One region of the Streptomyces sp. NPDC051211 genome, then DNA from elsewhere that is predicted to be linked to it. Evidence: riboswitches for the same ligand, from Rfam matches in the RefSeq annotation. Region 1 holds a riboswitch; each other region holds the start of a gene.

What was found. Region 1 has a riboswitch for cyclic di-AMP ahead of AB0447_RS26620 (M23 family metallopeptidase). Riboswitches for the same ligand answer to the same signal wherever they lie in the genome.
Region 2: linked by a shared signal. The riboswitch ahead of AB0447_RS07865 (LysM peptidoglycan-binding domain-containing M23 family metallopeptidase) and the one ahead of AB0447_RS26620 (M23 family metallopeptidase) in region 1 are both predicted to bind cyclic di-AMP.
Region 3: linked by a shared signal. The riboswitch ahead of AB0447_RS21170 (transglycosylase family protein) and the one ahead of AB0447_RS26620 (M23 family metallopeptidase) in region 1 are both predicted to bind cyclic di-AMP.

Annotation. Positions count from the first base shown of each region.
Region 1 is NZ_JBFBAV010000033.1:36,928-41,131, forward strand. It holds gene AB0447_RS26615 (GntR family transcriptional regulator) at 15-698, opposite strand; gene AB0447_RS26620 (M23 family metallopeptidase) at 850-1,635, opposite strand; cyclic di-AMP (ydaO/yuaA leader) riboswitch at 1,648-1,809, opposite strand; gene AB0447_RS26625 (pitrilysin family protein) at 2,016-3,398, opposite strand; gene AB0447_RS26630 (pitrilysin family protein) at 3,419-4,204, opposite strand, start outside.
Region 2 is NZ_JBFBAV010000005.1:90,201-94,404, reverse strand. It holds gene AB0447_RS07875 (aspartate aminotransferase family protein) at 1-637, shown strand, start outside; gene AB0447_RS07870 (tyrosine-protein phosphatase) at 756-1,562, opposite strand; cyclic di-AMP (ydaO/yuaA leader) riboswitch at 1,780-1,982, shown strand; gene AB0447_RS07865 (LysM peptidoglycan-binding domain-containing M23 family metallopeptidase) at 1,987-3,066, shown strand; gene AB0447_RS07860 (SGNH/GDSL hydrolase family protein) at 3,235-4,032, shown strand; gene AB0447_RS07855 (MBL fold metallo-hydrolase) at 4,137-4,204, shown strand, end outside.
Region 3 is NZ_JBFBAV010000021.1:34,323-38,526, forward strand. It holds gene AB0447_RS21160 (cytochrome P450) at 1-160, shown strand, start outside; gene AB0447_RS21165 (transglycosylase family protein) at 306-1,481, shown strand; cyclic di-AMP (ydaO/yuaA leader) riboswitch at 1,758-1,929, shown strand; gene AB0447_RS21170 (transglycosylase family protein) at 1,933-2,661, shown strand; gene eno (phosphopyruvate hydratase) at 2,971-4,204, shown strand, end outside.

The DNA.
Region 1 (4,204 bases):
GTATACGGCTCCTGTTAATGCAGGCCGCTCGACATGTTTACGGCAGGTTGCGAAGTCCTCACCGGCCCCCCGCTCCGCAGCCGCATCCGGTGCGCCTCGCCGGCCCGCTCCGCATGCGCGGCCGTCAGCGCCCGCGCCCGTTCCGCGTCGCCCCGGGCCACCGCGTCCACGATCGCCCCGTGTTCCGCCCAGGACTCCGCCGGCCGGGCCGGTGCCTGGACCGCGTACATCCAGGCGACCTTGTGGCGCAGCTGGGTGAGCAGGGAGATCAGGCCGGGGCTGCCGGAGGCCTGGGACAGGGTCTCGTGGAACCAGCCGCCCAGGGCCCGCAGGTCCTCGCCCTGGCCCTGGCGGGCCCGCTCCTGGCCCAGCCGGACCAGGCCGCGCAGCACCTTGAGGTGTGCGTCGGTGCGGCGGCGGGCCGCCCGGGCGGCCGCGAGGGGTTCCACCAGCATCCGCAGCTCCAGCAGGTCGGCCGCCTCCTGCTGGGTCGGCTCGGCCACGCACGCGCCCGCGTGCCGCCGCGTGGTGACGAAGCCCTCGGACTCCAGGGTGCGCAGCGCCTCGCGGACCGGGACCCGGGACACCCCGTACCGGCGGGCGAGGAGTTCCTCGGTGAGCCTGGCTCCGGGCTGGAAAACTCCGGTGACGATGTCGTCGCGGATTGCCGTACACACCGCGTGCGCAGGAATACGCAAGACCGGACCTCCGCTTAATGCTGTCGTCATTGGCGTCAATGCCTCGACTCTATTGCAGCACGCGGTGATTTCCGAGCGCGGACGGGAAACAAATGAAGAAGACCCCGGCTCGGTGAGCCGGGGTCTTCTTCGATGCTGCGGGCAGCCGCACTCAGAGGCTGACGCCGTGCGAGCGCAGGTAGGTGATCGGGTTGATGTCCGAGCCGTAGTCCGAGCCGGTCCGGGCCTCGAAGTGGAGGTGCGGGCCGCTGGAGTTGCCGGTGGAGCCGGACAGGCCGATCTGCTGGCCGGGGGTGACCTGCTGGCCCTTGGAGACGCTCAGCGAAGCCAGGTGGCCGTACTGGGTGTAGGTGCCGTCGGCGTGCTTGATGACGACGTTGTTGCCGTACGCGCCGCCCCAGCCGGCCTCGACGACGGTGCCGAGGCCCACCGCGCGGACCACGGTGCCGGAGGCCGCGTGGAAGTCGATGCCGGTGTGGCTGCCGGAGGACCACATGCCGCCGCCGGCCTTGTACTGGGTGGAGACGTACGAGTCGGCGAGCGGGGAGACGAAGGTGTTCAGGCGCTTGCGCTCGGCCTCGCGGGCGGCGCGCTCCTTGGCCTCGCGCTCGGCCTTCGCCTTGACCTCGGCGATGCGCTTGGCCTCGGCGGCCTTCTGCTTCGCCTCGGCCTCGGCCTGCGCCTTGGCGGCGGCGGCCTCGGCGGCGTGCTGCTGGGCCGCGGCCTGGGCCTCGATGTCGCCGGCCAGGTCGTCGCCGACCACGACGGCGTTGAGGCCGGTGTCCTGGATCGCGTTGTCGTTGTCCGCGGCGAAGGCCGGAGCTGCGAAGGAGCCGATGACACCGGTGGTGGCAAGGGCGGCGATCCCGGCGATGCCGGCGGTCTTCTTGCTCAGACGGCTGGAACCACGGTGCTTACCGGCGGCACGAGTGCCCATGAAAAGGCTGGTCCTTTCCTTCCCTCTCGCCTACCGGGTTAGCTGACGGGTTCGGAGCAGGAAGGTCTCCTACGGTCCCCCTCCTGGCGGAGGCGGCCCGATTCACCCCAGGGACTGATGTGGGTCCCCGGCTCCCCAGGCTCGCGCCTGACGGGGACTCGGCGATCGCTGTCCGGTGCCGCGGGTGCGGCAGTTACAGCTGACGGACAGCGGGACCGACGCTAGGCGGATCATCAGTCAATCGCCAAACAGACACGCCTTTTTGTTGCGTACGCCACACGGCATACAGGCAGGCACTCCCCTTAACCGGACATACGGCACGCAAAGAGGACCTTGGCGGGCAATCCACCAAGGTCCTCTGTTCCTGCAGTCCCCGGAGGTCAGTTGGCGACCACGGTCACTTCACCGATGCCCAGCGCCCGCACCGGCTCCTCGATCTGCGCCGCATCGCCCACCAGGATCGTGACGAGACGGTCCGCCGGGAAGGCGCTGACCACCGCCGAAGTCGCCTCCACGGTGCCGGTTTCGGCCAGCCGCGCGTACAACTGCGCCTGGTAGTCGTCCGGAAGCTGCTGCTCGACCTGGTCGGCGAGGGTGCCTGCGACGGACGCGGCCGTCTCGAACTTCAGCGGGGCGACCCCCACCAAGTTCTGTACCGCCACGTCCCGTTCGGCGTCGGTCAGGCCGCCCTCCGCCAGCGTGCGGAGCACCTTCCACAGGTCGTCCAGCGCCGGTCCGGTGTTGGGGGTGTCGACCGAGCCGCTGATGGCGAGCATGCACGCGCCGGTGGCACCCTCCGGGGCCGTCGGGGCGGTGGAGCGCAGCACCTGGCCGAAGGCGCGCACGCCGTAGGTGTAGCCCTTCTCCTCGCGCAGCACCCGGTCCAGCCGGGAGGTGAGGGTGCCGCCCAGGCAGTACGTGCCCAGCACCTGGGCCGCCCAGACGCGGTCGTGCCGGTCCGGGCCGATCCGGCCGATCAGCAGCTGCGTCTGGACCGCGTCGGGACGGTCCACGATGACGACCCGGCCGGTGTCGTCGGCGGTCACCGGGGTCGCCTTGAGCGCGGGGGCGGTGCCGCCGGTCCACGCGCCCAGGGTGTCCGCCAGGACGGCGTCCAGGTCGGTGCCGGTGTAGTCGCCGACGATCACCGCGGTGGCGGCGGAGGGGCGTACGTGGGCCTCGTAGAAGGCGCGTACGGCCGCGGAGTCGATCCGGGCGACGGTCTCCGCGGTGCCCTGGCGCGGCCGGGACATTCGCAGGCCGGCCGGGAAGAGCTCCTTGGACAGCTGCATGGCGGCCCGGCGCTGCGGGTTGGCCAGCTCGTGCGGGATCTCGTCGAGCCGGTTGCGGACCAGCCGGTCCACCTCGGCATCGGCGAACGCGGGGGCGCGCAGCGCCTCGGCGAGCAGGGCGAGGCCCTTGGGTAGCCGGGAGGCGGGGACCTCCAGGGAGACCCGGACGCCGGGGTGGTCGGCATGCGCGTCGAGGGTGGCGCCGCAGCGCTCCAGGGCAGCCGCGAACTCCTCGGCCGAGTGCTTGTCGGTGCCCTCGGACAGCGCCCGGGCCATGATCGTGGCCACTCCGTCGAGGCCGGCCGGCTCGGCGTCCAGCGGGGCCTCGAGGATGATCTCGACGGCCACCACCTGCTGTCCGGGCCGGTGGCAGCGGAGCACGGTCAGGCCGTTGTCCAGGGCGCTGCGCGCGGGGGCCGGGAAGGCCCACGGGCGGGCCTCGCCGGCCTGCGGCTGCGGGTGGAAGGTCATCGTGACGGCTGCGGTGTCGCTCACTGCTCCGCCCCCTTGCTCTCGTCGTTCTCGCCGTTCTGGGCGGCGGATTCGGTTCCGGCGTCACGGGCTTCGGCGCGGGCGGCCCGGGCGTCGGTGTCGATCTCCGCCTCGACCTCCTCCTCGGTCCCGGGCTCCGCGGCGTCCTCGGGCAGCGGCTCGTAGACCAGCACCGCGCGGTTGTCGGGGCGCAGTCGGGCGGCGGCCACGGCCTGCACCTCCTCGGCGGTGATGTCGAGCACCCGCCCGACGGCGGTCAGCGCCAGCTGCGGGTCGCCGAACAGCACCGCGAAGCGGCACAGTTCGTCGGCGCGGCCGGCCACCGTGCCCAGCCGGTCCAGCCATTCGCGCTCCAGCTGGGCCTGGGCGCGCTCCATCTCCTCGGCCGTGGGGCCCTCGGCGGCGAACCGGGCGAGCTCCTCGTCCACGGCGGTCTCGATGTCCGGCACGTCCACGCCGCCGGAGGTCTTCACGTCCAGCCAGCCCATGGAGGGCGCGCCGGCCAGCCGCAGCATGCCGAAGCCGGCCGCGACGGCCGTCTGGTCGCGGCGTACCAGGCGGTTGTGCAGGCGGGAGGACTCGCCGCCGCCCAGGATGGTCAGGGCCACGTCGGCGGCGTCGCACTCGCGGGTGCCGTCGTGCGGCAGCCGGTAGGCCGCCATCAGGGCGCGCGCCGGGACCTTCTCCACGATCTCCTCGCGGAGCTCCTCGCCGATGGTGTCGGGCAGGGTGCCGTCGCGCGGCGGCTGCTTGCCGTCGTGGCCGGGGATGCTGCCGAAGTACTT
Region 2 (4,204 bases), on a different contig from region 1:
GTACCAGCACGAAGAGGGCGTCGAGCCGGACCTGGTGTGCGTGGCCAAGGCGCTGTCGGGCGGCTATGTGCCGGTCGGAGCCACCCTCGGCAAGGACTGGATCTTCAAGAAGGTCTATTCGTCCATGGACCGGGTGCTCGTCCACTCGGCCAGCTTCGGATCCAATGCGCAGGCCATGGCCGCCGGGCTCGCGGTGCTGTCGGTGATGGAGCAGGAGGAGGTGGTGGCCAACGCCCGGGCGATGGGCGACCTGCTGCGGGGGCGGCTGGCCGCCCTGGTGGACGAGTACGAGCTGCTGCACGAGGTGCGCGGCCGCGGCCTGATGGTCGGCATCGAGTTCGGCCGGCCCTCCTCACTGGGCCTGCGCAGCCGGTGGGCGATGCTGCAGGCGGCCCGCAAGGGGCTGTTCGCGCAGATGGTGGTGGTGCCGCTGCTGCAGCGGCACCGGATCCTCACCCAGGTCTCGGGGGACCACCTGGAGGTCATCAAGCTGATTCCGCCGCTGGTCGTGGACGAGCGGGACGTGGACCGGTTCGTGACGGCCTTCCGGGCCGTCATGGACGAGGCGCACGGGGGCGGCGGCCTGATGTGGGACTTCGGCCGGACCTTGGTGAAGCAGGCCGTCGCCAACCGCTGACGGCCTGCTCCTTGGGTTGCGCGGGTTCCGGTGATTCCGGGGGTTCCGGTGGTTTCAGGGCATTCGGCGCCTTCGAGGCCTTTGGTACCTTCGAGGCTTTCGAGACCTTCGGGGGTGGTCAGTCCAGCAGTCTTTCGCGGAGCCGGCCGAGGGTCACGGGCAGCAGCCCGAGGCCCTCGGTGAGGTAGGCGTCCACGCCGCCCCAGGTCTCCTCGATGGTGTCGAAGGCGGCCGTCAGGTATTCGGCGCGGGCGTCGAAGAGCGGGCCCAGCAGGGCCATCACCTCGGGGGAGCGGGCCTCGGCCGAATCGCTGCTGCGGCGGACCCGGTAGCGGCGGTGCGGGGCGTTGGACTCCAGGTAGTCCGCCAGGATCGCCTCGCGCTCGACGCCGAGGGCGAGCAGGGTGACGGCGACGGAGAGCCCGGCCCGGTCCTTTCCGGCGGCGCAGTGCATCAGGGCCGGCACGCTGTCCTCCGCGAGGGCGTGCACCACCCGGCTGTGTTCGGCGGTGCGGGTGCGGATGATCTGCCGGTACGAGGCCGCCATCCGGGCCGCCGCCCTGCCTTCGCCGAGCAGCTCGCGCAGCTGGTCGAGGTCGCCGTCGCGGACCATCTTCCAGAACTCCTTGCCGTCCGCCGGATCGGAGAGCGGAATGCTGACATTCCGGACTCCCGGCAGTTCGACGTCGGGCCCCTCCAGTGCGTGGTCGGCGGAGTTCCGGAAGTCGAAGATGGTGTGCAGGCCGAGCGAGGCGAGAAACTCTGCGTCGGTTTCGGTGGCATGTGCGAGATGTCCGCTTCGGAACAGTACTCCCGGTCTGACCCTCCGTCCGTCCGCAGTCGACAAACCGCCCACATCGCGGAAGTTGCGCACTCCGGACAGTTCGGGCTCAGTGGACGAAGGGTGGGGTATCTGCTGCGTCACAAGGACTCCTTCGCGTCGGTGCCGCCTCGTGAGCCAGATCATACGGTGACGTTGAGTGGCGGCCGACCGTCGTCGAATTGCCTTGTAGGGACGGGTGTTGTCGGTACGGAATGGACGGAGCGTGACCGGAATTCCATTGATCCATCACTTCGGTGATTTCTTCTGCGAATTCATGGCTTGTTCCATGCGCTCCAACTGGAATACGGTCACCCCGAATCCAGGTGGAACGCCGAATCCTGCCGCCACCTGGAAACCGCACCCGACCATTCATGTGCCCGGCAGGAGCGGGGGAACCAGGTAGGCCGCTTGTCCCGGATCTCCGATCCGGGACGGCTCGGGGTGAAGCCGTGCATCCGCTGTACGGCCGGACATCTCCAGTCCGAACCCGACAGCTCACCTCGCAGGCGACGGAGAGGAATGCGCCATGCCCGGAAAGGGTAAGCACCGCCGCCCCAAGTCCAGCCCGATCACCCGCGGTTTCGTCGCGGCCGGCACCGGCGGCGCGGCTCTCGCGCTTCCGCTGCTGGGTGCCGCCGGCGCGAATGCCGCCGAGCTGCCGGCCGCCCACACCGCGGCCAAGCTGCCGTCCCAGGTGCCCGCCGCGTTCCAGGCCCAGGCTCAGGCTCAGGCCCAGGTTCGGTCCCAGGCCGTGCCCGCCGCCGCTCCGCAGCTGGCTCCCTCCGTCTACACCGTCGTGAAGGGCGACTGCCTCTCCGACATAGCCCAGGACCGGAACCTCGGCGGCGGCTGGCAGCAGCTCTACGCGGACAACCGCGAGGCCGTCGGCTCCAACCCGTCGCTGATCCACCCGGGCCTGCGGCTGACCCTGGGCGGGCAGGGTGCGGCCCCGTCCGAGGCGGCGCCGCAGGCCCAGTCCGAGGCCCGGTCCGAGGTCCCGTCCGAGGACTCCGCCGAGTCCGAGCAGCAGCAGTCCGCGCCGGCCCCGCAGCAGTCGGCGCCCGCGCCGAAGAAGCGGTCCGCGCAGGCCCCGAGCACCTCCGGCAACGAGCCCTCGGCCGCGTCCGCCTCGGAGGACCGGGGCCAGGGCTCCGCCGCACAGGAGCAGAGCGGCGGCTCCGAGGCCGGCGCCTCCACCGGTGCCGGATTCGTCGCCCCCGTCAACGCCCGCATCAACACCCAGTACGGGGCCAGCGGCGCCATGTGGTCCAGCGGCACCCACACCGGCGTCGACTTCGGTGCGACCGCCGGCACCAGCGTCAAGGCGGTCGGCGCGGGCACCGTGGTCTCCGCCGGCTGGGGCGGCTCGTACGGCAACGAGGTCGTCATCCGGCACGCCGACGGCCACTACTCGCAGTACGGCCACATGTCCCAGCTGTCGGTCTCGACCGGCCAGAGCGTCACCGCCGGCCAGCAGGTGGGCCTCGTCGGCTCCACCGGCAACTCCACCGGCCCGCACCTGCACTTCGAGATCCGCACCGGTCCGAACTACGGCTCGGACATCAACCCGCTCAGCTACCTCCGCTCCAAGGGCGTGAGCGTCTGACGGACGCAGGTCCGCCCAGCAGGCCTCCGGGGCCGGGAATCCGAGGGGGACTCCCGGCCCCGGCCCCCTTTCGTCCGTATTCCGTCCGACCGGGTGGCAAAGATCACGGTCCGTCAACCCCTGGCTACGGTCGCGTAGGTCACAGGTGTCGGGGAAAGATAAGTCGTCGTGGCAGGCGACGACGACTCGACGAATTCGACATTCCAGACCATTGGCTCATACGCGGCGATCGGCGACAGCTTCACCGAGGGTGTGGGGGACCCGGGACCGGGGGACACCTTCGTCGGCTGGGCCGACCGGCTGGCCGTACTCCTGGCCGACCGACGCGATGAGCACGACTTCCGGTACGCCAACCTCGCCGTGCGGGGCCGGCTGCTCGACCAGATCGTGGCCGAACAGGTGCCGCGGGCCAAGGAGCTCGCCCCCGACCTGGTCAGCTTCTGCGCCGGCGGCAACGACATCATCCGGCCCGGCAGCGACCCCGACGACGTGGCCGAGCGCTTCGAGGCGGCCGTCGCCGACCTCACCGGCGCCGTCGGCCAGGTCATGATCACCACCGGTTTCGACACCCGCGGCGTGCCGGTGCTGCGCCATCTCCGGGGCAAGGTGGCGACGTACAGCGCCCACGTGCGGGCCATCGCCGACCGGTACGACTGCCCGGTGCTCGACCTCTGGTCGCTGAAGTCCGTACAGGACCGGCGGGCCTGGGACGACGACCGGCTGCACCTCTCGCCCGAGGGGCACACCCGGGTCGCCCTGCGGGCCGCCCAGGTGCTCGGCCTGGAGGTGCCGGCCGACCCCGACCAGCCGTGGCCGCCGCTGCGACCGCGCGGCTCGGCCGAGGTGACCCGGGACAATATCCAGTGGGCGCGCGAACACCTCGTACCGTGGATCGGGCGGCGGCTGCGCGGGGAGTCCTCCGGAGATCATGTGGAGCCCAAGCGGCCGGATCTGCTGCCCCTGTGAGCAGGGGGACGGGCGCCGGTACCGGAATCCTTCGGGGTCGGTGTGCGTTGGGAAGGGCAGACACACCGTAGTACCGTCCTGCACCCACCCTCCCAGGAGGCGCCTTGACCGGCTCCCGTCCCTTGCGTTCGCGGCTGCGCGAGCTGCGGTCCGAAGCGTTCGGCGCGGACCC
Region 3 (4,204 bases), on a different contig from region 1:
CGCTCCGCTCGCCCGCCTGGAAGGCCAGACGGCGCTGGCGACTTTGCTGACGCGGATTCCGGATCTACAGCTCGCGGTGGAGCCGGAGGCCTTGCGCTGGCGCGGCGGGCTCATCATGCGTGGGCTGCGCACCCTTCCGGTTGTCTTCACACCCCGCTAATTAACTGACCGCAGGTCAGCGCTGCGGATCCGCCGGGACGCCCAATGTGACCTTTACGTGATCTGCGCTGCATCGACTTGTGACAAGCGTTCGAGGAGCGCTAGGTTCCGTGACCTCCCCGCTGTCACGCGAAAGGTCCACCCTCATGCGTTCCGGGAACGGCCGCCATCGTCGGCCCCGTCAGGTCCCCGCGATCGTCGTCACGGCCGGAGTGACCGGCTCCGCCCTGGCGTTGCCGCTGCTCGCCGCCACCAGCGCGACCGCCGCGGACACCGCAACCTGGGACAAGGTCGCCGAGTGCGAGAGCGGCGGCACCTGGAGCGCCGACTACGGCAGCGGAGCGTACGGCGGGCTCCAGTTCACCCAGGAGCAGTGGAAGAACGCGGGCGGACTCGACTACGCCCCGCGCGCCGACCTGGCCAGCCGCTCGCAGCAGATCGCCGTCGCCGAGCGGGTGCTGGCCGCGCAGGGACCCCAGGCGTGGGCGATGTGCGCCGAGTCGGCCGGGCTGACCCAGGACGGCCCGGCCGCCGCCGTGGACCCCGGCCAGCCGGGGGCTCCCGAGCCGGAGGCCCTCGCCCCGGTCCGCCCGGAGGAAACCCCGGACGCCGCCGCGGACTACGACCAGGCCGCCCCGGGCGGGGTGTTCACCCCCGGTGTGCCGGTGATGCCCGCGCCGCTGCCGCCCACCGAGCCGACCGCGCCCGCGCAGCCGACCGCGCCCACCGCGCCGGGCCTGCCGACCGCTCCGGTCAGCCCGCTGCCGGTGCCGGGCGACCCGACCGCTCCCGCCACTCCGGGCACCCCGGGCACTCCCGGCACCCCCACCACGCCCGGGACTCCGGGCACCCCGGCGGACCCGACCACCCCGCCGGCCGACCCCACAACTCCGGGCACTCCGGGCACTCCCAGCACTCCGGACACTCCGGGCGGTCCGACGGCCGACCCGACGACCCCGGTTGTTCCGAGCTTCCCCACGGCGCCCTCCACCCCGGCCGGCCCCGGCGTGACCGCCGACCCGACCGCCCCCGCCGCCGACCCGACCGCCCCCACCGCCGAGTCGGGCGCCACTCCCACGGCGGGCACGGAGTCCGGGACCGGACGGCACCGCGGAGCGCCCGCCGTCGAGGCGCCCGTCACATCCGACGCCGCGTCCGGGCCGACGTACACCGTCCAACCCGGCGACAGCCTGACGGCCATCGCGGATGCCAAGGGGGTCGAGGGCGGCTGGAACGCCCTCTACGCCGCCAACGAGCAGGTCATCGGGGATGACGCCGACCTCATCAAGCCGGGACAGAATCTGGATGTAAGCCCGAAATAGGGCTAGTTCGGGCGGCCGGAAAGCGCTCAATGTCCCTTTCGTGCAAGTGAGACATGTGTCTCTTCCGGTCAACTGGCGTGTCCCACCCGTGACCTTCCGCAAATCCGCCCCTCACCTGCGCAAACACCCGTTCGGGGAGCGCAAGTAGGGGCGGTTTCGCGTCCGAAACGCTCGTTGAAGATCCGGGGCAGACCTGTCTACCTTCTGAATCGCTCGCCACCGCGGGCTCCTTCGACCGCATCGCCGAATCCTGCCGGCGGACGGAGGGAACAGTCGTCGCGTCAAGCGCCGAAGGCAGGAGCGGGGGAACCAAGGTAAGTGCCGGGCCCGGCCATTGAGAGATGGTCACGGAACGGCTGGGGGTTAAGCCACGCGCTAGGTCGCGAGGCCGGGCAACTCACTCGCCCGAACCCGACAGCTCACCTCGTAGGCGTCGGTGAGGAGAAGTTCCATGCTGCTTTCCGGCAAGGGCAAGCACCGCCGCGCCTCCAAGGCCACCCGTGTCGTCGCGCTCGCCGGTGTCGTCGGCGCCGCTGCGGCCGCTCCGCTGATGGCCGCGGGCACCGCGAACGCCGCCACCGCCTCGCAGTGGGACGCCGTCGCTCAGTGCGAGTCCGGCGGCAACTGGTCGATCAACACCGGCAACGGCTACTACGGCGGCCTGCAGTTCTCCGCCTCCACCTGGGCCGCGTACGGCGGCAAGGCGTACGCCTCCACCGCCAACAAGGCCTCCAAGGCCCAGCAGATAGCCATCGCCGAGAAGGTCCTCAAGGGCCAGGGCAAGGGTGCCTGGCCGCACTGCGGCAAGGGCCTGACCAACGCCGCGTACGGCGGCGGCTCCACCGGCACCTCGAACGGCTCCGGCTCCAAGGCCAAGAGCGAGACGAAGAAGACCGAGCCGAAGAAGGAGACGAAGCGCACCGAGACCACCACCCGGTCCGAGCGCTCGCAGGCCCCGGCCCCGTCGAAGCCCGCCTCCAAGCCGGCCGCGAAGCCCGCCGCCCCGGCCGCCCCGCTGACCGGCAACGGCTCGTACGAGGTCAAGTCCGGTGACACCCTCGGTGCGATCGCCGACGCCCACGACGTCAACGGCGGCTGGCAGCAGCTGCACGAGCTGAACAAGGACATCGTCCAGGACGCCGATCTGATCTTCCCGGGCCAGAAGCTGAAGCTTTCCTGACCCCCGGTCGAACTCCTGGCACGGCACATCCGCCCGGCGCGTCACCGACGCGCCGGGCGGCGCTGCTTCCGGTGTCGATGCGGCGCCGCCGCCGGCGTCGGTACGGCCCCGGTGCGGCGTCGGTACGGCCTCGATGCGGCGCCAAATCCGGGGCTCTATGTCCCGGAAGGCGGGTATTCGGGCCCTTTTTCGTCCCAGGAGCCGGGCGGTCGGCCGGCCGACCGCCCGGAGCCGGTTAGGCTCTAGACCGGCAGGGCCGTCCCACGGCCCACGCGCCACCGCACACCCAGCGTCACATCCCAGAAGGAGATGCTCGTGCCGTCCATCGACGTCGTCGTAGCCCGGGAAATCCTGGACTCCCGAGGCAACCCCACGGTCGAGGTCGAGGTTGGCCTCGACGACGGCAGCACCGGCCGTGCTGCAGTTCCCTCCGGCGCCTCCACCGGCGCCTTCGAGGCCATTGAGCTCCGTGACGGTGACCCCAACCGTTACATGGGCAAGGGCGTCGAGAAGGCCGTCCTCGCCGTCATCGAGCAGATCGGCCCCGAGCTGGTCGGCTACGACGCCACCGAGCAGCGCCTGATCGACCAGGCCATGTTCGACCTGGACGCCACCGACAACAAGGGCTCGCTCGGCGCCAACGCGATCCTCGGCGTCTCCCTGGCCGTCGCCCACGCCGCGTCCGAGGCCTCGGACCTGCCGCTGTTCCGCTACCTCGGCGGCCCGAACGCGCACCTGCTGCCCGTTCCGATGATGAACATCCTCAACGGTGGGTCGCACGCCGACTCCAACGTGGACATCCAGGAGTTCATGATCGCCCCGATCGGCGCGGAGTCCTTCTCCGAGGCGCTGCGCTGGGGCACCGAGGTCTACCACACCCTCAAGTCCGTGCTGAAGGGCAAGGGCCTGTCCACCGGTCTGGGCGACGAGGGCGGCTTCGCGCCGAATCTCGGCTCCAACCGCGAGGCCCTCGACCTCATCGTCGAGGCCATCAAGCAGGCCGGCTACACCCCCGGCAAGGACATCGCGCTCGCGCTCGACGTCGCCGCGTCCGAGTTCTACAAGGACGGCAAGTACGAGTTCGAGGGCCAGTCCCGCTCGGCCGCCGAGATGACCGAGTACTACGAGGGCCTCGTCGACGCGTACCCGCTCGTCTCCATCGAGGACCCGCTGTTCGAGGACGACTGGGCCGGCTGGAAGGTCATCACCGAGAAGCTCGGCGCCCGCGTCCAGCTCGTCGGCGACGACCTGTTCGTCACCAACCCGGAGCGCCTGGCCCGCGGTATCGAGGAGGGCACCGCGAACGCCCTGCTCGTGAAGGTGAACCAGATCGGTTCGCTGACCGAGACCCTCGACGCCGTCGAGATGGCCCAGCGCAACGGCTTCAAGTGCATGATGTCGCACCGCTCCGGCGAGACCGAGGACGTCACCATCGCCGACCTCGCCGTCGCCACCAACTGCGGCCAGATCAAGACCGGCGCCCCGGCCCGCTCCGAGCGCGTCGCCAAGTACAACCAGCTGCTGCGCATCGAGGAGATCCTCG